One region of the Streptomyces sp. WG5 genome, then DNA from elsewhere that is predicted to be linked to it. Evidence: riboswitches for the same ligand, from Rfam matches in the RefSeq annotation. Region 1 holds a riboswitch; the other holds the start of a gene.
The links. Region 1 has a riboswitch for glycine ahead of gcvT (glycine cleavage system aminomethyltransferase GcvT). Riboswitches for the same ligand answer to the same signal wherever they lie in the genome.

Region 1 (11,114 bases):
GGCCGGAGGCGATGCGGCGCAGGTCGAGCCACGGGATGCCGACACCGCCGCCGGGGGCGTGCGGGTTGAGCCACAGGCCGTAGTGGTCCGGGTAGAGGGCGCGGGCCACTTCCAGGCCGTCGACCACTTCGTACGACCGGTTCCAGCCGCTGGCCGACAGTTCCTGGGCGGAGGTCACGCAGGGCGCGTAGCCGTAGCCGTCGACCTCCATGTTCCCGTACTGGGCGTCGGGGGAGCCGGCCTGGCCGTGCCAGAGCAGCATCCAGATCTGGCCGGATGTGGGGGTGGCGAGCGCGCGCAGCAGGGCCTCGTAGGCGTCGTAGCGCCCGGGCGTCACCTGGCGCAGCATGTGCTCGACCTGTCCGGTCGTGGTGCCGCTGGCGCTCACGCGTATCGCCCCTTCGAGAAGTTCCCCGGTCGTGGAACCAGCTTAAGGCTCCGCGGACAGGGGGCGGCCATGAGCTCGGGCGCGCTGTCCGCCGACGGGTGCGGGTTCGGTTGCGGCTCGTCGCACCCCTGCGGCGGAGCCGCACATCGGTACGGCTAGCGCCGCACGCACGTCCTCCTCGGCGGCGCTCACACGTCGCGGTCGTAGAAGGGGCGGACATGGGTCCGCATCCAGTCGCAGACCGGGTCCTGGGCCGCCTCCAGGAGGACCAGGTTGACCTGGCACTTCAGGGGAGCCCTGGTCAGGGCCCGGCCCAGGGCGTCCAGGGGGAGGGCGCGGGCGTCACCCTCCCAGTGGGTGAGTTCGACGCCGACGAACATGACGGGGTCGGCGGTCTCGACGGCGGCCATGCAGCGGCGGGCGGTGCGGACGACACCGATCGCGGTGAACTCGGCGGAGGCGGCGGCCAGGAAGTCCACCGGGTCGTCCTGCCAGTCCGGTTCGAAGAGGCGGACCCGGCCGCCGGACGCGGGCCCGTCCAGCGGGGTGCGGCCGGCCCGGCACAGCTCGGCCACCGCCGGCGGCGGCAGCGGGATGCCGACCGTGCCGTCCGGGTTGACGGCGATGCCGACCTGAGGGGGGAGGCCGCGGGCGAACTCCGCGGCGGGGGCGACGGTGTACGCCATCTGCGCGCCGGCCACCTGGCGGAGCTGCTCCTCGGAGCTGAAGACCGGTACGTAGGCCTGGCCGTCGATCTCCAGGGAGGGCAGGTCGAGGGGGCCGCTGTGCGGGCCGCCGCCGTTCGGCAGGGGTATCCACAGGAAGCTGCGGCCGAGCACCTCCACGATCCGGCCGCCGGCGCCCGGCACTCCGAGCGAGGCGGACAGCACCTCCTCCAGCTCGTTGCCGGGCCACCCGCCGTGCGGGTGGTGCGCCTGTGCCGGGACGTCCATCTGCCTACCTACCGCCTGCCTGGTACCGCTGCTGTGACGGAAAGGCTAACCCGTTCGGCCCCGCGGCCCTACGGTGCGTCACCCGGTGAAGGCGATACGGCGGAGCGTGTTCGCCGCCGCCCGGTCCAGGAGGACCGCCGAGGTGCAGCCGGCGGGCAGGGTGCCCTCGGTCACCGCGCGCAGCAGGCGGGTGTTGGCCGCGCGGTGCCGCAGGAACGCGTACCGCGACACGCCCCGGCCGCGCTCGCGCTGGCCGGCCAGGGCCTCGTCGGCCTCGACGTCGAGCAGCAGCAGGTGGAGCGTGCCGTCGCGGCGGCGGGCCTCGCGGGCCAGCCAGCCGCGCACCCAGGCCTGGGTGCCGCAGTCGTGCACGACGACGCCCTCGCCGGAGCGCAGGGCCCTGCGCAGTCCGGCGTAGTGGGCGAGGCGGACGAGGGGGCGGTAGAGCCCGTACGGCACGAAGCGCGGCATGCGTCGGTCCCAGCGGTCCCGGGTGTCCTGGGAGTCGATGCGCAGTCCGCGCACGGTGCGCTCCATCAGCGTGGACTTCCCGCTGCCGGGCAGGCCGGTGATCACCACCAGGTCCCGGGGTCCGAAGAGCAGGGCGTGCGGGCTGTGGCCGTCCCGGTCCCGCAGGTCGCGGACGACCGGTGCGGGCAGTTCGGCGCACGCCTGGGGTGCCGGGGCGACGGGCTGCTCTGGCAGCGCGAGACCGGAGGTGGTGGCGTACGCCGTGGTCCTGTTCACCGTGATCGTCCTCCCCTGGGGCGGTTCACGAGTTCCCATCCCCGTCGAGTGTAAAGAGAAGGTAATGCGCAGGTCTCGCGTTTTCGTGCGCTGACTGCCACAAGCCGGTTACAGATATCGGTCTGCCCACGGGTCGGCGGGGCGTGCAATGATGGCGGCGCCAACTGCATACCGGCCGTTTGAATCCGCGCGGGAGAGTCCCCGGCCGTCGCCGGGGCGCCGAAGGAGCAAGTCCCTCCCTTGAATCTCTCAGGCCCCGTTACCGCGCGGGCGAGGCACATCTGAAAAGCGGGCGCCGTTCGACGGCTGCCCCACCCAAGGTGCAAGTCCCGGCCACCGCGCTCCGGTGGCCGTGACGAACCTCTCAGGTTCCGATGACAGATGGGGAGGACCGACCTCGCCACGTCCTGTCCTGGGAGACGAACGACCGATGAGCAGTACCGAACTCCGCCGTACCGCGCTCGATGCCACGCATCGGGCGCTGGGCGCGACGATGACCGACTTCGCCGGCTGGGACATGCCCCTGCGCTACGGCTCCGAGCGGGACGAGCACGTCGCGGTGCGCACCCGGGCCGGACTCTTCGACCTCTCCCACATGGGCGAGATCACGGTCACCGGCCCCCAGGCCGCCGATCTGCTGGACTTCGCGCTGGTCGGCAACATCGGCAGCGTGAAGCCGGGCCGCGCCCGCTACACCATGATCTGCCGCGAGGACGGCGGCATCCTGGACGACCTGATCGTCTACCGGCTGGGCGAGACCGAGGCCGCTCCTTCTCACTACATGGTGGTCGCCAACGCCTCCAACGCCCAGGTGGTGCTGGACGCGCTGACCGAGCGCTCGGCCGGCTTCGACGCCGAGGTGCGCGACGACCGCGACGCCTACGCGCTGCTCGCCGTGCAGGGCCCCGAGTCCCCGGCGATCCTCGCCTCGCTGACCGACGCCGACCTGGACGGCCTGAAGTACTACGCCGGTCTTCCCGGCACCGTGGCCGGCGTCCCGGCGCTCATCGCGCGCACCGGCTACACCGGCGAGGACGGCTTCGAGCTGTTCGTGAAGCCGGAGCACGCCGTCGGGCTGTGGCAGGCGCTGACCCGGGCGGGCGAGGGCGCCGGGCTGGTCCCGTGCGGACTGTCCTGCCGGGACACGCTCCGCCTGGAGGCGGGCATGCCGCTGTACGGGCACGAGCTGTCGACCGCGCTGACGCCCTTCGACGCCGGGCTCGGCCGGGTGGTGAAGTTCGAGAAGGAGGGCGACTTCGTGGGGCGCGCCGCGCTGACCGAGGCCGCCTCCCGGGCCGAGCAGAACCCGCCCCGCGTCCTGGTCGGCCTGGTCGCCGAGGGCCGCCGGGTGCCGCGCGCCGGGTACCAGGTCGTCGCCGGCGGCGGCGAGGTCGTCGGCGAGGTCACCTCCGGGGCGCCGTCCCCGACGCTGGGCAAGCCGATCGCCATGGCGTACGTCGACCCCGCGCACGCGGCACCCGGCACCGCGGGTGTGGGCGTGGACATCCGGGGCAGCCACGAGCCGTACGAGGTCGTCGCGCTGCCGTTCTACAAGCGGCAGAAGTAGACACCCGGGCGGACGGCGGCGTCCTCGTCGCCCCGCGCGTGTCCTCGTCGCCCCGAGCGTGTCCTCGCTGCTCACCAGCGGTTTCAGCAGCCCCCTCACCAGCAGCCCCCCGTCACCAGCACTCCCCCGCGTACAGGAGAATTCAGGCCATGAGCAACCCCCAGCAGCTGCGTTACAGCAAGGAGCACGAGTGGCTGTCGGACGCCGAGGACGGCGCCTCGACGGTCGGCATCACGGAGCACGCGGCCAACGCGCTCGGTGACGTCGTCTTCGTCCAGCTCCCCGAGGTCGGCGACTCGGTGACCGCGGGCGAGACCTGCGGCGAACTGGAGTCCACCAAGTCGGTCTCCGACCTGTACTCCCCCGTGTCCGGTGAGGTCACCGAGGTCAACGAGGACGTCGTCAACGACCCGTCGCTGGTGAACAGCGCGCCCTTCGAGGGCGGCTGGCTGTTCAAGGTGCGGATCACGGACGAGCCGGCCGACCTGCTCTCCGCCGACGAGTACACCGCCTTCACCGCCGGCTGAGGAGTCACGGACCGCATGTCGCTTCTGAACACCCCCCTGCACGAGCTCGACCCCGACGTCGCCGCCGCCGTCGACGCCGAGCTGGACCGCCAGCAGTCCACCCTCGAGATGATCGCCTCCGAGAACTTCGCGCCGGTCGCGGTCATGGAGGCCCAGGGCTCGGTCCTCACCAACAAGTACGCCGAGGGCTACCCCGGCCGCCGCTACTACGGCGGCTGCGAGCACGTCGACGTGGTCGAGCAGATCGCCATCGACCGGGTCAAGGCGCTCTTCGGCGCCGAGCACGCCAACGTGCAGCCGCACTCGGGCGCCCAGGCCAACGCGGCGGCGATGTTCGCGCTGCTCAAGCCCGGCGACACGATCATGGGTCTGAACCTCGCCCACGGCGGGCACCTGACCCACGGCATGAAGATCAACTTCTCCGGCAAGCTCTACGACGTCGTCCCGTACCACGTCGGCGACGACGGCCAGGTCGACATGGCCGAGGTGGAGCGCCTCGCCAAGGAGACCAAGCCGAAGCTGATCGTGGCCGGCTGGTCGGCCTATCCCCGTCAGCTGGACTTCGCCGCGTTCCGCAAGGTCGCCGACGAGGTCGGCGCGTACCTGATGGTCGACATGGCGCACTTCGCCGGTCTGGTCGCGGCGGGCCTGCACCCGAACCCGGTGCCGCACGCCCACGTCGTCACCACGACCACCCACAAGACGCTGGGCGGACCGCGCGGCGGTGTGATCCTCTCCACGGCCGAGCTGGCCAAGAAGATCAACTCCGCCGTCTTCCCCGGTCAGCAGGGTGGCCCGCTGGAGCACGTGGTGGCCGCCAAGGCCGTCGCCTTCAAGGTCGCCGCGAGCGAGGACTTCAAGGAGCGCCAGCGTCGTACGCTGGAGGGCGCCCGCATCCTCGCCGAGCGCCTGGTGAAGGACGACGCGAAGGCGGCGGGCGTCTCCGTCCTGACCGGCGGCACGGACGTCCACCTGGTCCTGGTCGACCTGCGCGACTCCGAGCTGGACGGGCAGCAGGCCGAGGACCGCCTCCACGAGGTCGGCATCACGGTCAACCGCAACGCCGTCCCGAACGACCCGCGTCCGCCGATGGTGACCTCCGGTCTGCGCATCGGTACGCCGGCCCTGGCGACCCGAGGCTTCACGGCCGAGGACTTCGCCGAGGTCGCGGACGTGATCGCCGAGGCGCTGAAGCCGTCCTACGACGCCGAGGCCCTCAAGGCCCGGGTGAAGGCCCTGGCCGACAAGCACCCGCTGTACCCGGGTCTGAACGCGTAGCACCCCGCGTGTTCAGGTGCGCCGTGCCCGCCACAAGCGGGCGCGGCGCGTCCCACCCCGACCAAGCACCACCCTCTGCACCACCCCCGTTCTGAGGAGTCCCCGTGGCCATCTCGGTCTTCGACCTGTTCTCGATCGGCATCGGCCCGTCGAGCTCCCACACGGTCGGCCCGATGCGCGCGGCCCGTATGTTCGCCCGCCGCCTGCGCAACGAGGAGCTGCTCGGCTCCGTCGCCTCGGTCCGCGCCGAGCTGTACGGCTCGCTCGGCGCCACCGGCCACGGCCACGGCACGCCCAAGGCGGTGCTGCTCGGCCTGGAGGGCGACTCGCCGCGCACGGTGGACGTGGAGACGGCGGACGAACGCGTCGAGACGATCAAAGCCTCGGGCCGCCTCCGCCTCCTCGGCGAGCGCGGGATCGCCTTCGCCTACGACGACGACATGGTGCTGCACCGCCGCAAGGCCCTCCCGTACCACGCCAACGGCATGACGCTGTGGGCGTACGACGCGGCCGGCGCGGAAGTGCTCTCGAAGACGTACTACTCGGTCGGCGGCGGCTTCGTCGTCGACGAGGAGGCGGTGGGCGCGGACCGCATCGTGCTCGACGACACGGTGCTGAAGTACCCCTTCCGCACCGGCGACGAGCTGCTGCGGCTGGCCCGGGAGACGGGCCTGTCCATCTCCGCCCTGATGCTGGAGAACGAGCGGGCCTGGCGCGACGAGGACGAGATCCGCGAGGGCCTGCTGGAGATCTGGCGCGTCATGCGGGCGTGCGTCGACCGCGGCATGTCCCGCGAGGGCATCCTGCCGGGCGGCCTCAAGGTCCGCCGCCGCGCCGCCAACACCGCGCGCAAGCTGCGCTCCGAGGGCGACCCGCTGGCCCTGGCGATGGAGTGGATCACCCTCTACGCCATGGCCGTGAACGAGGAGAACGCGGCCGGCGGCCGGGTCGTCACCGCCCCGACGAACGGCGCGGCGGGCATCATCCCGGCGGTCCTGCACTACTACATGAACTTCGTCCCGGGCGCCGACGAGGACGGCGTGGTCCGCTTCCTCCTGGCCGCGGGCGCCATCGGCATGCTCTTCAAGGAGAACGCCTCCATCTCCGGCGCCGAGGTCGGCTGCCAGGGCGAGGTCGGCTCCGCCTGCTCCATGGCGGCCGGCGCGCTCGCCGAGGTGCTGGGCGGCACGCCGGAGCAGGTGGAGAACGCCGCCGAGATCGGCATGGAGCACAACCTCGGCCTGACCTGCGACCCGGTCGGCGGCCTCGTCCAGATCCCGTGCATCGAGCGCAACGGCATGGCCGCGGTCAAGGCGGTCACGGCGGCGCGGATGGCGATGCGCGGTGACGGCTCGCACAAGGTGTCCCTCGACAAGGTCATCAAGACCATGAAGGAGACCGGCGCGGACATGTCGGTGAAGTACAAGGAGACGGCGCGGGGCGGGCTGGCGGTGAACATCATCGAGTGCTAGCCAGATGGGCTCTGACCAGCGCGTTCGCATCTTTCAGCGCTGTCAGGGCCTTCCCTGTTCACGCGGCGGAAAGTCCCTGGGAAGTCCATGTGACAGGCGTGAAAGTCCTGAGAAGTCCCTGGGACATCCCCCCTGGAAGGGGCTTTTGACCTGCAGGTTCGCGGCACGTGATCAACGCCGGATGTGCCGATCACCCACCAGCTGATGTATCGAATCGATCCCTTACCCCCGCTCAAGGGGTGCCATTCGATATACGAACTCTGCGGAAAACCCGCGCTTGAAGCAGCGGCTGGCCGGCCTCTCCCCCACATTCACGACGGCGCAGGCGCGACAGGCCCTGCTCTCCCCTCCCTATCCGGCGCACTTGGTCACGGAGGGGAGACAGACGAACTGTCCCGTGGGGTGTACCGGCGGGCAGACGCCCCGGAAACGGCGCACGCTGATCTGCTGGCCGCGTGCGCACGGGCCCCTCGCGCCGTCTTGTGCGGTGAATCCTCCCTGGCCCGGCATGAGCTGATCGACGACATCCCCGCAGCAGTACACATCGCCGTGCCGCGCGGTACACGCCGCCCGACGATTTCCTACCCGCCGCTCGTGCGGACCGGTTCCCCCTATAGTGCGCGCACGTCATGGAAGTCCACCCGTGGGACGGCTCTGCCCGCCGTATCATGACGGCACACGGGAAGGAGTACCGTCCATGAGTGTCGACGCGATCACGCACACCGAGTTCCCCGCGGGATACGTGGTGTTCTTCGGCGCCGACGGAAAGATCATCATGACCCCGCAGAGCGAAGAGCACTCCAGCACGATCAGGTCGATGCAGATCGACTCTCTCGCCCTCGGCCGTCATGCGAAGGTCACCTCGGACGTCTACATCGACTTCCCCGCCGACGAGCACTCCGCCCCCGACCTGGCCATCCTGCGCGAGGACGCGCGCAAGGAGGGCAAGCGCTACAGCTTCGAGGACGTCCTGTTGATCTCGGAGGTCGTCTCCACGTCCTCGGCACGCAAGGATTACGACGACTGCACCGCCAAGTACGGCCGGTACGGCATCCCCGTCTACCTCGTCGTGGATCCCTACGCCCGGGAAGTCGCCCTGCACACCGAGCCCACCTCCAGCGGCTACAGCACCGCCCACACCCGCGCATACGGCACAGGCAAGCTCCCCATCCCCCTGGCCGACGGCCGCACCTTCACCCTCGACCTCGACGAACTCCCCCTGCCGGACCCGGAGCCCGACACTCACTGAGTCCGAGAAAACACGCCCCGAAGCAGGAAGAGGCCCGGCAGCCGGTCGGCGCGCGCAGGATCATCAAAACCGGACTGAAGAGCTCCACGCATGTGGGGCGCCCGGGGTTTGGTGATCACTCCCGGTGCTTCCCTGTCCTTCCGGCCCCATTCTGGCCCCAGGAAGGCCCAGCGGCAGGCTGGGCCGGGGCCCGTCGGGCAGGACTCCAGTTCTGAGCCCATCCCCCGGTCGAGCAGATCGAGGCCGCGTCTCGCGAGTACGAGGGCGCCGCCGACCAGGCCCGCCGCACTGACCGCGGCGAGCGCGCCGCGAAGAAGGTCCTCGACAAGCTGCCCGCCAGTACCTACGGCACATGGCGCGTCTTCCGCACCCCGTCCTCGCGGTAGGCCCCGGACCTCGCCGAGATCACCCGCATCTTCAGAGCCCACGGCCTCGACCCCGTCTCGATGAGGCCCGCACCCCGAGCCGCAAGGTCGAGCTTGCCAAAGACGGCGTTCGAGGGCGGTGGTGACGGCGAGGAAGGCATGTGCGAGCAGGGCCAGAGTGACCCAGCGGTGCCAGGAGTCCCAGCGGCGTACTTGATGCTCGTCCAGTCCTGCCAGTGTCTTAGGAGACGGCGCGGGGCGGGCTCGCGGTGAACATCATCGAGTGCTGAGGACGCGGGCCCCGGCCAGCGCGTTCACACCATTCAGCGCTGTCAGGCCCGTCCCTGCCCGCCCAGCGGAAGGTCCCGGAGCTGGAAGCCAGGCCCTGGCGAAGGCGGGCCACGGCCCCTCGGCGGCGACCACGACGTGATCGCCGCCTCGGAGTGTCAGCCGTTCCTGCCGCTGTCCCCGATGGGTTCGGGCAGGGTGAGGGCCGAATGGGCGGGCTGTCCCTCCCCGGAGGGGAGGGTGCTGAGTTCGCGGAGCCTGTTGTTGCGTCGCTCCAGGGCCTGGGGGGTGGTCGGGAAGAGGGTGGCACCGCCCTTGCCGACCAGTCCCTGGTTCAGGGTGACGAACTCGCGGGTGCTGTCTTCGTAGGCGGCGAAGCCCGTGGCATGGTCCTGGTGGGCCAGGGAGCGGGCGAGCATGTAGGCGCCGACGAGCGCGAGGCTGGTGCCCTGGCCGGTGAGGAACGAGGGCGCCCACGCGGCGTCGCCCACCAGCGCGACCCTGCCCCTGGACCAGCGGGGCATACGGATCTGGCCGACCGCGTCGAAGAACAGGTCGTCCGCGTCGCGCATGGCGGCGATCATGCCCGGGATCTCCCATCCCGCGTCGGCGAAGACCGAGGCGACCAGCTCCTGCCGGGCTTCCGGGTCGCGGAGCGCGTCCCGTGGCGGTTCGGGGAGGGCGAAGTTCAGGAAGGCGTGCACTTCGTCGTCGTCCCCCACCGCGTAGAGCGCCGCGGCCCTGCCCGGGCTGTTCCACATCACGGTCTCGTGCGAGAGCGCGAGGGTGTTGGGCATCGTGAACACGGCGAAGCAGTAGCCGAGGTAGTGGTGGAACCGGTCTTCGGGTCCGAACAGCATCTCCCGGGTACGTGAGTGCACGCCGTCCGCGGCGACCACCACGTCGAAGGTACGCCGGCCGCCCCCGCGGAAGGTGACGTCGACCCCGTGGCCCGACTGGTCGAGGGTGTCGATGGAGTCGTCGAACACGAACTCCACGTCGTCGCGGACCGCCGTGTAGAGCGCGTCGGACAGGTCCCCGCGCCGTACCTCCAGGTCCCGTCCCGCGGCGCCGCCGGTGACGGTGTGCGGATGGAGCGAGGCCACTTCGCTGCCGTCGCCCTCGAGGAAGGTCAGCCGGCGCAGGTCGATGTGCGCGTCCCGCAGTCGCGGCAGGATGCCCATCCTCTCCACGACGTCCAGTGCGGTGCCGCGCACGTCGACGGGATAACCACCGCCTCGGAGTGCGGGCGCCTTCTCGACCACCGTGACCGCGTGTCCACAGCGGTTCAGCCAGAACGCCAGGGCGGGGCCCGCGATGCTGGCCCCCGAGATCAGGACCGTGCGCCTCGGTGTGGTGCGGGTGTCTGCCGGCTGGTCGGTGCGGGTCATGCCTTGACTCCTTTGCTCATGGTGCGGGTGACAAGCAGGGCCAGCGCCGTGACGGCGCCGGCGATGACGAAGCCGGTGACGTAAGCCGATTCAGCCGCAACATCCGATCCGGACGGAGTCGCGGCGGTGAGGAGCGCGCCGCCGAGCTGCCCGCCCACGGCGTAGCCGAGCACGCGGCTCACCAGGACCAGGCTGGTGGCGATGCCGGTGTCACTCCGGTCGACGGCCGTGGCGGTGCTGGTCATCATCGCCGTGACGCACAGACCGTTGGCCAGCGCGATCAGCGCCTTGCCGACGACGAGGTGCCAGACCTCGGTGTGCACGGCTGCCAGGGCGGCCAGGGAGACGGCCATCATGACCACTCCGGCGGTGACGACGGCACGTGAGCCGAAACGCCGGTCCCCGATCCCGCCGAGCGGCCCGGCCAGCGACGCGGCGATGGCGCCGGGCAGCAGGAAGAAGCCGATCTGGGTGGCGCTGGCCCCGAATCCGTATCCGTCGCCGGTCTCGTCGAACAGCTGCGGAACGAGATAGACCCCCATCGAGGTACCGAGGCATATCACGAACGTCAGCGCGCAGGCCTTCCATATCGCGGGCCGTGCCAGCATGCGCAGATCGATCATCGGCGAGGCCGCACGCCGTTCGACGGCCACCCATCCGGTGACGAAGGCGGCCAGAGCCACGAGGAGGGCGCCGAGCACGAGGGGCTGCGAGACGAGGTCGGGCGCCAGCGCGAGTACGAGCATGAGCGTGACCAGCGTCCCGCTCAGGAGAAGCAGGCCGGGCCAGTCGATCCCGGCGTCGTCCGACCGGCCCGGCGGATCAGTCGGCATCAGCCGGTTCACCAGCAGGGTGGCCCCGATGACCGCGAGCGTCGGCAGCGCGAACA
Region 2 (11,114 bases), on a different contig from region 1:
CTTCGGCGACGGCCTCCGCCAGGTTGGCGAAGAACACGGTCAGCCAGAGCCAGGCGCTGACGGTCCACCCGAACCAGTCCCCCGGGTCCGTGAAGGAGAAGACGGTGGTCAGCACGGAGCCGATCCACACCACGAACATCACGGGCGACTTGACCACCGCCCGCGGATCGAGCTTGCGGAACGCCTCGGGCAGCGAGGCGACCAGTTGCGCGGGCGTGAAGAGCCCGGCGCCGGCCCGGCCCTCGGCGGACGCCCGGCCGGTGGGTAGGTCGCTGTGCGGCGCCCGGTTCCCGGTGGCTGTGGACATGGAGTCCTCGTGCTTCCGTATACGGGCCTCTTGGCTCCGGGCCTCTTGGCTCCGGGCCTCTTGGCTGTGGGTCTTTGGGCTGCGGTTCTTCGGGCTGTGGGTCTTCTGGCCCCGAGCCCTCTGCACGGAACGGGTCATCACGCCAGCCCTTCGGCCAGCGGCCCCAGGGCCAGCGCCGGGAAGTAGGTGAGACCGGCGATGATCAGGATCGCGCCGACCAGCAGGCCGGTGAACAACGGCTTCTCGGTGCGCAGGGTGCCCGCGGTGGCCGGCACCGGCTGCTGCCCGGCCAGCGAGCCCGCCAGGGCCAGGACGAACACCATGGGGAGGAAGCGGCCGAGCAGCATCGCGAGCCCGGTCGTGGTGTTGAACCAGTCGGTGTTCGCGTTCAGGCCGGCGAAGGCCGAGCCGTTGTTGTTCGCGGCGGAGGTGAAGGCGTACAGGACCTCGGAGAAGCCGTGGGCGCCGGGGTTGAGCATCGAGTCCGGCGGGGTCGGCAGGGCCATCGACAGCGAGGTGAACACCAGCACCAGCGCCGGAGTGATCAGGATGTGGACGGCCGCCAGCTTGATCTCGCGGGGGCCGATCTTCTTACCGAGGTACTCGGGCGTTCGCCCGACCATGAGCCCTGCGATGAAGACCGCGATGACCGCCATGACCAGCATGCCGTAGAGCCCGGATCCGACACCGCCGGGCGCGATCTCGCCCAGCATCATGCCCAGCATCGTGATGCCGCCGCCGAACCCGGTGTACGACGAGTGGAAGGAGTCGACGGCGCCGGTGGAGGTGAGCGTGGTGGTCACCGCGAAGATCGACGAGCCGCCGACCCCGAAGCGCAGTTCCTTGCCCTCCATGGCGCCGCCGGCGATCTGCAGCGCGCCCTCGTGGTGGGCGAACTCGGTCCACATCATCAGGGCGACGAAGCCGGCCCAGATGGCGGCCATGGTCGCGAGAATCGCGTAGCCCTGGCGCGCCGAGCCGACCATGACGCCGAAGGTCCGGGTCAGGGAGACCGGGATGAGCAGGATCAGGAAGATCTCGAACAGGTTCGTGAACGGCGTCGGGTTCTCGAACGGGTGCGCACTGTTGGCGTTGAAGTAGCCACCGCCGTTGGTGCCCAGTTCCTTGATGACCTCCTGCGAGGCGACGGCGCCGCCGTTCCACTGCTGCGGGCCGCCCATGAACTGACCGACCTCGTGGATACCGGAGAAGTTCTGGATCACCCCGCAGGCGACCAGCACGAGCGCGCCGACGACGGCGAGCGGCACCAGCACCCGCGTGACCCCGCGCACCAGGTCCGACCAGAAGTTGCCCAGCTCCCCGGTGCGGGCGCGCGCGAAGCCCCGGACGAGGGCGACGGCGACCGCCATGCCGACGGCCGCGGAGACGAAGTTCTGCACGGCCAGGCCGGCGGTCTGCACGACATGGCCCATCGTCTGCTCGCCGTAGTACGACTGCCAGTTGGTGTTGGCCACGAAGGACGCGGCGGTGTTGAAGGCCTGCGCCGGCTCCACGGAGTCGAAGCCGAGCGAGCCCGGCAGGACGCCCTGGACGCGCTGGAGCAGGTAGAGGAAGAGGACGCCGGCGAACGAGAAGGCGAGCACGCCGCGCAGATACGCGGTCCAGCCCATCTCCGTCTCCGGATCGGCACCGATGCCCTTGTAGATCCACTTCTCGACCCGCAGGTGCCGGGGAGAGGAGTAGACCCGGGCCATGTAGGTGCCCAGGGGCGCGTGCGCGATCGCCAGCGCGCCGATGAGGGCCGGCACTTGGAGCACGCCGGCGGTGACGGGACCCATGTGACTCTCAGAACCTCTCCGGGAAGATCAGGGCGAGGACGAGATAGCCCAGCAGGGCGACGGCCACGAGCAGGCCGACGACGTTCTCGGCGGTCACAGCTTCGTCACCCCCTTGGCGGCGAGAGCCACCAGCGCGAAGACCGCGATCGTGGTGACGACGAAGGCCGGATCGGCCATCGTGAGCTCCTGGAGTGAGGTTCGGATGTGACTAGGACGCTCCGAGCAAAACCCCTCGTCCGACCGGATACGACCACCGTTGACGGGTCCCATACGGTGCTCTGTGCCGCTTTGACAGATCTCTTACGGCGTCCCGGGCGGGGCAGCGGAGTGCCGAGTCCCGCCCGCCGACCCCACGTCCACCGTCCCCTTGCCGCGGCCTATCGTGACCGGCATGCAGTCCTACACGATCGGCCAGGCGGCACGGCTGCTCGGCGTCAGCCCGGACACCGCCCGCCGCTGGGCCGACGCGGGCCGGCTCACCACCCACCGCGACGAGGGCGGACGGCGGCTCGTCGACGGGCGCGACCTGGCCGCGTTCTCGGTGGCCCTCGCCCGTTCCGGCGGCGCCGATGAGGAGACCCCGTACACCTCGGCCCGCAACGCCTTCCCGGGGATCGTGACCGCGATCAAGCTCGGCGACGTCGCCGCCCAGGTCGAGATCCAGGCGGGACCGCACCGCCTCGTCTCCCTGCTGACCCGGGAGGCGGTGGAGGAACTCGGCCTGGAGGTCGGCGTGGAGGCCACCGCCCGAGTGAAGTCGACGAACGTACATATCGACAGGACGTGACCCGCCGCCCCGCCTCACACCCGTACAAACGCACATGCCAGCCTTTCCTCGAACACGCCTCGCTTATGCGATACGACAGGAGACTTATCCCTCGCAGATGCGGAAGTATGATCGGCGTCATGGGGAGGTCACCGGGTTCGGCCGCCGTCCAGCCCGACCGCCGACCCCGTCGGAATCCCGCCCGCCAACGCAGAGGGAGTGGCCCGTGACGACCCGATCCGTGCGCAGGACCCGCCGCATCCGACGGACCCTGCGGGCGCCCCTCCCGGCCGCCGCCGCGCTGCTGGCCCTGAGCGCGTGCTCGTCGTCCTCCGGCTCGGACACGGGTCCGGGCTCCGCCGGCTCCTCGTCGTCCTCCAAGGTCTCCGGCCAGGTCACCGTCTTCGCCGCCGCCTCGCTCAAGGAGAGTTTCACGGCGCTCGGCGAGACGTTCGAGAAGCAGCACCCGGGCACCGAGGTCACCTTCAACTTCGCCGGCAGCGACACCCTCGCCGCCAGTATCACCAGCGGCGCCCCGGCGGACGTGTTCGCCTCCGCCAGTCCGAGGACGATGGCCACCGTCACCGACGCCGGGGCCACGGCCGGCGCCCCGACCACCTTCGTGCGCAACCAACTGGAGATCGCCACCCTGCCGGGCAACCCGGACAGGATCTCCTCCCTCGAGGACCTCACCGGGCCCGGCCTCAAGGTCGTGCTGTGCGACACGTCCGTGCCGTGCGGCGCCGCGACCCGGCAGGCGCTGGCGGCCGCCGGCCTGGAGCTCACCCCCGTCTCGTACGAGCAGGACGTCAAGGCCGCCCTGACCAAGGTCGAACTGAAGGAGGCCGACGCCGCCGTCGTCTACCGGACCGATGTGAGGGCGGCCGGCGACAAGGTGACGGGCGTGGACTTCCCCGAGTCGGCCGAGGCCGTCAACGACTACCCGATCGCCCTCCTCGAGGAGGCTCCCAACGCCCGCGCGGCGAAGGCGTTCATCGACATGGTGAAGTCAGCCGAGGGCCGGCGGGTGCTGACCGGGGCCGGGTTCCGCACGCCGTGAAGAAGCGCCACGCCGTGAAGAAGCGCCACGTGCCCGGGACCGGCGCCCGCACGGTGCCGGTCCCCCTGCTGGTACCCGCCCTCGTCGGCCTGGCGTTCCTGCTGCTGCCGCTGATCGCCCTGCTGGTACGGGCGCCGTGGAGCGGCCTGCCCGACCAGCTGACCAGCCCGGAGGTGTGGCAGGCCCTGCGGCTGTCGCTGCTGTGCGCCACGTCGGCGACCGCGCTGAGCCTGGTCGTCGGTGTGCCGCTGGCCTGGCTGCTGGCCCGCACGGAGTTCCCCGGCCGGGGCTTCGTGCGCGCCCTGGTGACGCTGCCCCTGGTGCTGCCCCCGGTGGTGGGCGGCGTGGCGCTCCTGCTGGCGTTCGGGCGCAACGGCGTCGTCGGGCGGTGGCTGGACGCGTGGTTCGGGATCACGCTGCCGTTCACGACGACGGGTGTGATCCTCGCGGAGACGTTCGTGGCGATGCCGTTCCTGGTGATCAGCGTGGAGGGCACCCTGCGCGCCGCCGACCCGCGCTTCGAGGAGGCCGCCACGACGCTGGGCGCGTCGCGCTTCACGGCGTTCCGCCGGGTCACGTTGCCGCTGATCGCGCCGGGCGTCGCGGCGGGGGCCGTCCTGGCGTGGGCACGGGCGCTGGGCGAGTTCGGGGCGACGATCACGTTCGCGGGCAACTTCCCGGGCCGCACCCAGACCATGCCGCTGGCGGTGTATCTCGCCCTGCAGAACGACCCGGCGGCGGCGATCGCCCTCAGCCTGGTGCTGCTGGTCGTCTCCATCGCCGTATTGGCCGGGCTCCGGGACCGCTGGATGAGGGCATCATGACCGGCACCGACGAACCGGCCACCACAACGGAACCCACCGGCGGACGCACCCCGGGCGCCGGCCTCGACGCCCGCCTCGTCGTGGACCGCGGCACCTTCCACCTGGACGTCGCGCTGACCGCCGCGCCCGGCGACGTCGTCGCCCTGCTCGGTCCCAACGGCGCCGGCAAGACCACCGCCCTGCGCGCGCTCGCCGGCCTGGCCCCGCTCACCGACGGTCACCTCTGCCTCGACGGTGCCGCTCTGGACCGCACGCCGCCCGAGTCCCGCCCGGTCGGCGTGGTCTTCCAGGACTACCTGCTCTTCCCCCACCTGACCGCGCTCGACAACGTGGCATTCGGGCCGCGCTGCCGGGGCGCCAGCAAGGCCGAGGCCCGGGCGCAGGCCGCCGTTTGGCTGGACCGCATGGGTCTCGCCGGCCACGCGGGGGCCAAACCACGCCGCCTCTCCGGCGGCCAGGCCCAGCGCGTCGCACTCGCCCGCGCCCTGGCCACCAACCCCCGGCTGCTGCTCCTGGACGAGCCCCTCGCGGCACTGGACGCCCGGACCCGCCTGGAGGTCCGCGCCCAGCTCCGCCGCCACCTGACCGAGTTCGAGGCCGTCGCCGTGCTCGTCACCCACGACCCGCTGGACGCCATGGTGCTCGCCGACCGGCTCGTCGTCGTCGAGCAGGGCAGGGTCGTCCAGCAGGGCGGCCCCGCCGACATCGCCCGCCGGCCCCGCACGGACTACATCGCCCGGTTGGTCGGCCTGAACCTGTACCGCGGCCGGGCCGACGGCCACACCGTGCGGCTCGACGCCGGTCCCGTCATCACCACCACCGAGGACCTCTCCGGGCCGGTCTTCGTGGCGTTCCCACCGGGCGCCGTGACCCTGTACGGGCAACGCCCCACCGGCTCCAGCGCCCGCAACCTGTGGCGCTGCGAGGTCGCGGGCCTGGAGACCCACGGCGACCAGATCCGCGTGGACCTCACCGGCGGACTCCCGCTCGCCGCCGACCTCACCACGGTCGCCGCGGCCGAGCTCGGCCTCCACCCGGGCGCGCCGGTGTGGGCGACGGTCAAGGCGACGCAGACCCACGCATACCCGGCATAGCTCCTCCGCCGGGCTACGGTGCCTCCATGAGCCTGAGCATCCGCAACCAGCTCCCCGGCACCGTCACCGCCGTCACCCCGGGCGAGGCCATGGCGACGGTCCGGGTCCGCCTCGTGGGCGGCCAGGACCTCACCGCGGCGATCACCCGGGAGGCCGCCGAGGACCTCTCCCTCGCCGCGGGCACCGCCGTCCGCGCCCTGGTGAAGGCGACGGAGGTGTCGGTGGCGACCGGCCGTGTCGAGGGCCTGTCCATCCGCAACCGGCTGCCCGGCACGGTCACCGCACTCACCACCGGCGACGCGATGGCCTCCGTGCGGGTCGCCGTGGAGGGCGCCGAACTGACCGCGGTGATCACCAAGGAGGCCGCCGACGACCTGGGCCTGTCCGTGGGGGTCCCCGTGGTCGCGCTGGTCAAGTCGACGGAGGTGTCGCTCACGACCGTGTGAGACACGGCGAGAGGCTCCGTGCGGCCCGGGACCGGACCTGCACGGAGCCTCTCCCGTACGGGCGGGCTCAGTCCTCGTACGCGTCCAGCGGCGGGCAGGAGCAGACGAGGTTCCGGTCACCGTAGGCCTGGTCGATGCGGCGCACCGGCGGCCAGTACTTGTCGGCGGCGGTCACCCCGGCCGGGAAGACGGCCTCCTCACGCGTGTACGCGTGGTCCCAGTCTCCGCCCAGCGCACCGGCGGTGTGCGGGGCGCCCCGCAGCGGGTTGTCCTCCGCGGACCAGGCGCCGGAGCCGACCTTCTCGATCTCCGCGCGGATGGCGATCATCGCCTCGCAGAACCGGTCCAGCTCGGCGAGGTCCTCGGACTCGGTCGGCTCGATCATCAGCGTGCCGGCCACCGGGAACGACATCGTCGGCGCGTGGAAGCCGTAGTCGATCAGCCGCTTGGCGACGTCGTCGACGCTCACGCCGGTCGCCTTGGTCAGCGGGCGCAGGTCGATGATGCACTCGTGCGCGACCAGCCCGTCCGGGCCGGTGTACAGCACCGGGAAGTGCGGCTCCAGGCGCTTGGCGATGTAGTTGGCGGACAGCACGGCCACCTGCGTGGCCCGCTTGAGCCCCTCGCCGCCCATCAGCCGGACGTACGACCACGAGATCGGCAGGATGCCGGCCGAGCCCCACGGCGCCGCCGAGATCGGACCGACGCCCGTCTGCGGACCGGCCGCGGGCTGCAGCGGGTGGTTGGGCAGGTACGGCGCCAGGTGCGACCGTACGGCCACGGGGCCGACGCCGGGACCGCCGCCGCCGTGCGGGATGCAGAACGTCTTGTGCAGGTTCAGGTGCGAGACGTCACCGCCGAAGTGGCCGGGCTTGGCGAGGCCGACCAGGGCGTTGAGGTTGGCGCCGTCCACGTAGACCTGGCCGCCGGCGTCGTGGACCTGGGCGCAGATGTCGGCGACGTGCTCCTCGAAGACGCCGTGTGTGGAGGGGTACGTGATCATCAGCACGGACAGCTCGTCGCGGTGCTTCTCGATCTTGGCGCGCAGGTCCTCGACGTCGATCTCGCCGTCCTCGGCGGTCTTGACGACGACGACCTTCATGCCGGCCATGACCGCGCTGGCGGCGTTGGTGCCGTGCGCGGAGGACGGGATGAGGCAGACGGTGCGCTGCTCGTCGCCGTTGGCGCGGTGGTAGGCGCGTACGGCGAGCAGGCCGGCGAACTCGCCCTGCGACCCGGCGTTCGGCTGGAGCGAGACCTTGTCGTACCCGGTGACCTCGGCGAGCCGCTCCTCCAGCTCACGGATGAGCGTGAGGTAGCCCTGCGCCTGCTCGGCCGGCGCGAAGGGGTGCAGGGCACCGAACTCCGGCCACGTCACCGGCTCCATCTCGGTGGTCGCGTTGAGCTTCATGGTGCAGGAGCCCAGCGGGATCATGCCGCGGTCCAGCGCGTAGTCACGGTCGGCGAGGCGGCGCAGGTAGCGCAGCATGGCCGTCTCGGAGCGGTACTGGTGGAAGACGGGGTGGGACAGGAAGTCGTCGGTGCGCAGCCGGGCCTCGGGCAGCGTCTCCTCGGCCGCCGCGTCCAGCGCCTCGATGTCGCCATCGACGCCGAAGGCGTTCCACACGCCGCCGGCCTGGGCGCGCGTGGTGGTCTCGTCGCAGGCGAACGACACGTGGTCGGCGTCGACGAGGCGCAGGTTGATGCCGTTCTCGCGGGCGGCGTGGACGACCTCGGCGGCCCGGCCGGGCACCCGCGTGGTGACCGTGTCGAAGTAGGCGCCGTGCACGATCTCGACGCCGCCGGCCGCGAGCCCGGCGGCGATGACCGTGGCGTACCGGTGGGTGCGGCGCGCGATGGCCCGCAGCCCCTCCGGCCCGTGGTACACGGCGTACATGCCGGCCATGACGGCGAGCAGCACCTGCGCGGTGCAGATGTTGCTGGTGGCCTTCTCACGGCGGATGTGCTGCTCGCGGGTCTGCAGGGCGAGGCGGTACGCCTTGTTGCCGTCGGCGTCCACGGAGACGCCGACGAGACGGCCGGGCAGGCTGCGCGCGAACTTCTCGTGCACGGCCATGTAGCCGGCGTGCGGTCCGCCGAAGCCCATCGGCACGCCGAAGCGCTGCGTCGTGCCGATGGCGATGTCCGCACCCAGCTCGCCGGGCGAGGTGAGCAGGGTGAGGGCGAGCAGGTCGGCGGCGACGGTGACGAGCGCGCCGAGCTCGTGCGCCCGGTCGATCACCGGCTTGATGTCGCGCACGGCACCGGAGGCACCCGGGTACTGGATCAGGACGCCGTTGATCTCCCGCTCCGCGACCTCGGCCGGGATGCCCTCGCCGAGGTCGGCGACGACGACCTCGACGCCGGTCGGCTCGGCGCGGGTCCGTATCACGGCGATGGTCTGCGGAAGGGCGTCCGCGTCGACCAGGAAGAGGCCCTTCTTGTTCTTGCCCATGCGCCGGGAGAGCGCCATGGCCTCGGCGGCGGCGGTGCCCTCGTCGAGCAGCGAGGCACCGGAGGTCGGCAGGCCGGTGAGCTCGGCCACCATGGTCTGGAAGTTCAGCAGGGCCTCGAGCCGTCCCTGGGAGATCTCCGGCTGGTAAGGCGTGTACGCGGTGTACCAGGCCGGGTTCTCCATGACGTTGCGCAGGATGACCGGCGGGGTGAAGGTGCCGTGGTAACCGAGGCCGATCATGGAGTCGAGGACCTGGTTGCGGTCGGCCAGGGAGCGCAGCTCGGCCAGCACCTCGGCCTCGGAGCGCGCTCCGGGCAGGTCCAGCGCGTCGGCGTTCTTGATCACATCCGGCACTGCTGCGGCCGTCAGCTCGTCGAGCGAACCGTAGCCGACCTGCGCGAGCATCTTGGCCCGGGCCTCATGGTCGGGGCCGATGTGGCGCTGCTCGAACGGCGCTGCCTGTTCGAGCTCGGAGAGCGGAGTGCGAGGGGCGGTCATTGCGGAGGCCTCCTGGTCTGACGACCTTCGAGGGGCACCACGGCGCGGGTACCCGGACGGCCTCCCCCTCTGTCATCTCGACCTGAGAGCTTCACCGGGGGCCCGAGGGCTCTCCCGGCTTTCACCGTCGGTGAGGGCGGAAGCCGTTGACTCCGCCCTGCTTTCCAGAGTGACCTCGTCCGTGCGGTACGTGAGCCTGAGAGATTCCGGGGAGGATTTGCTCCTTCGGCGCCTCCGGTGGGGACCGGAGGACTCTCCCGCACGGGGTCAGCAGCCGTTTGCCAGCGTACCAGCGAGGTCACCGCACGGACTTCGAGTGGCCGACCGGCCACATGTGCTCTTTTGTAGTACTTACGGATGATTCGGCGGCTGGTGTACGAGCCCAGTGCGACCCAATGGAGGGCCCCGTGCGTACCGACATCGACCCGCGCAATCTGATCGGCCGCAAGGCGTTCGACTGCAACGGCACCCGGATCGGCACTGTCGACGAGGTCTATCTCGACGACGCCACCGGGGTCCCCGAGTGGGCCGCCATACGCACCGGCCTGTTCAGCAGGGACGCCTTCGTGCCCCTGGAGCCGAGCGAGCTGGTCGAGGGCACCCTGCGCGTGCCCTTCGACCGGGCTCTGATCAAGGAGGCTCCCGACTTCGGCGTCGGCCGCCATCTCTCGCCGGAACAGGAACTCCAGCTCTACCACCACTACGGTCTCGACGTCGCCGCTCCTCCCCCGCTCCCCGACCACGACTTCGGAAGGCTGGCGGGCCAAGGCAAGGAGGAGAGCTGACGGCCCGGCCCCACCGCGGTCTGCCGCCCGCCCGGGCCGGTCCGCAGGACCATGGCGCAGACACGGGCTCCGACCGCCTTGTCCGCAGCCCGCAGGACATCAGGAGCATCGCACCGGCCCGGACGTCGCTCGCCGACGCCCTCCTCCGTCTTCCCTTCCCTCTTCCGGCCGGGTCCCCCGGGCTCCCCTCGCCGGTGCCGCTCAGACGCCGTCACGTCACGTCAGGCCCTGGCCGGCGGCAGGATGCGCGGACCCCGTCGGGCCGGTCTGCGCGTCGGTGCCCGCAGCGAGGTCCGGGCCGTCCTCCGCGCCCGCCGGCCCTGACGCCCCGGGTCTTCGCGGCACGGGCGCGACCAGCGGCAGCGGATCCGCCGGTGTCAGGTCCGGGTCGTCCACCGGGAAGGTCCGTACCCGGCCGGTCCCCGAGTAGGGCGTCTCGAACCGCACGGTGACCCTCCCCAGTCCGCTGCCCTGCACCCACCCGTGCCCGTACTCCGTGTGCCGCACGTCGTGCCCCGCCGGCCACCGGCGCTCGGCGGGGGCCGGCCGGTGCTCCGCGGCGGGCTCCGGATCGGGTTCCTCGGCGGGCTCGTCGGCCCGGTCCCCCGCCGCCTGCGCGAAGAGGTCCTCCTGCGTGTAGTCGGCGAGCCCGCTGACGCCGACCCCGAGCAGCCGCACGCCGCCCGTGGTGTCCACCGAGTCCAGCAGCCGGGCCGCGGCCTCCCGCACCACTCCCGGATCGTCCGTGGGCCCCCGGAAGGTCTCGGAGCGCGTCAGCGTGGAGAAGTCGTACCTGCGCACCTTGAGCACGACGGTCCGCCCGGACAGCCCGGAAGCGCGCAGCCGCCGTACGCACCGGTCGGCCAGCCGCCCGACTTCCACACCGACCCGCAACCGGTCGTGGATGTCCACGTCGTAGGTGTCCTCGACGGACACCGACTTCGTCTCCCGCTCGGCCACCACGGGCCGCTCGTCACGGGCCAGGGCCATGGCGTACAGGGCATGCCCGTGCGCCTTCCCCAGCAGGCGCACGAGCTCGTCCTCCCCCGCCTCGGCGATCTCACCGACCGTGGTGATCCC

Region 2: it holds a riboswitch for glycine, as region 1 does, so the genes downstream of both, gcvP (aminomethyl-transferring glycine dehydrogenase) here and gcvT (glycine cleavage system aminomethyltransferase GcvT) in region 1, are expected to answer to the same signal.

What each region holds. Positions count from the first base shown of each region.
Region 1 is NZ_JBNGGC010000024.1:36,475-47,588, reverse strand. Features, by position in the region: gene ACP4IX_RS24240 (enhanced serine sensitivity protein SseB C-terminal domain-containing protein) at 1-388, opposite strand, end outside; gene ACP4IX_RS24235 (enhanced serine sensitivity protein SseB) at 577-1,341, opposite strand; gene ACP4IX_RS24230 (AAA family ATPase) at 1,420-2,088, opposite strand; glycine riboswitch at 2,269-2,363, shown strand; glycine riboswitch at 2,364-2,479, shown strand; gene gcvT (glycine cleavage system aminomethyltransferase GcvT) at 2,519-3,655, shown strand; gene gcvH (glycine cleavage system protein GcvH) at 3,805-4,182, shown strand; gene glyA (serine hydroxymethyltransferase) at 4,198-5,460, shown strand; gene ACP4IX_RS24210 (L-serine ammonia-lyase) at 5,565-6,932, shown strand; gene ACP4IX_RS24205 (Uma2 family endonuclease) at 7,630-8,181, shown strand; gene ACP4IX_RS24200 (FAD-dependent monooxygenase) at 8,993-10,225, opposite strand; gene ACP4IX_RS24195 (MFS transporter) at 10,222-11,114, opposite strand, start outside.
Region 2 is NZ_JBNGGC010000019.1:145,632-156,745, forward strand. Features, by position in the region: gene kdpB (potassium-transporting ATPase subunit KdpB) at 1-307, opposite strand, end outside; gene kdpA (potassium-transporting ATPase subunit KdpA) at 445-2,106, opposite strand; gene kdpF (K(+)-transporting ATPase subunit F) at 2,114-2,203, opposite strand; gene ACP4IX_RS21740 (hypothetical protein) at 2,200-2,376, opposite strand; gene ACP4IX_RS21745 (TOBE domain-containing protein) at 2,498-2,893, shown strand; gene modA (molybdate ABC transporter substrate-binding protein) at 3,099-3,932, shown strand; gene ACP4IX_RS21755 (ABC transporter permease) at 3,947-4,756, shown strand; gene ACP4IX_RS21760 (ABC transporter ATP-binding protein) at 4,753-5,850, shown strand; gene ACP4IX_RS21765 (TOBE domain-containing protein) at 5,877-6,296, shown strand; gene gcvP (aminomethyl-transferring glycine dehydrogenase) at 6,364-9,249, opposite strand; glycine riboswitch at 9,424-9,519, opposite strand; gene ACP4IX_RS21775 (PRC-barrel domain-containing protein) at 9,657-10,034, shown strand; gene ACP4IX_RS21780 (DNA polymerase IV) at 10,251-11,114, opposite strand, start outside.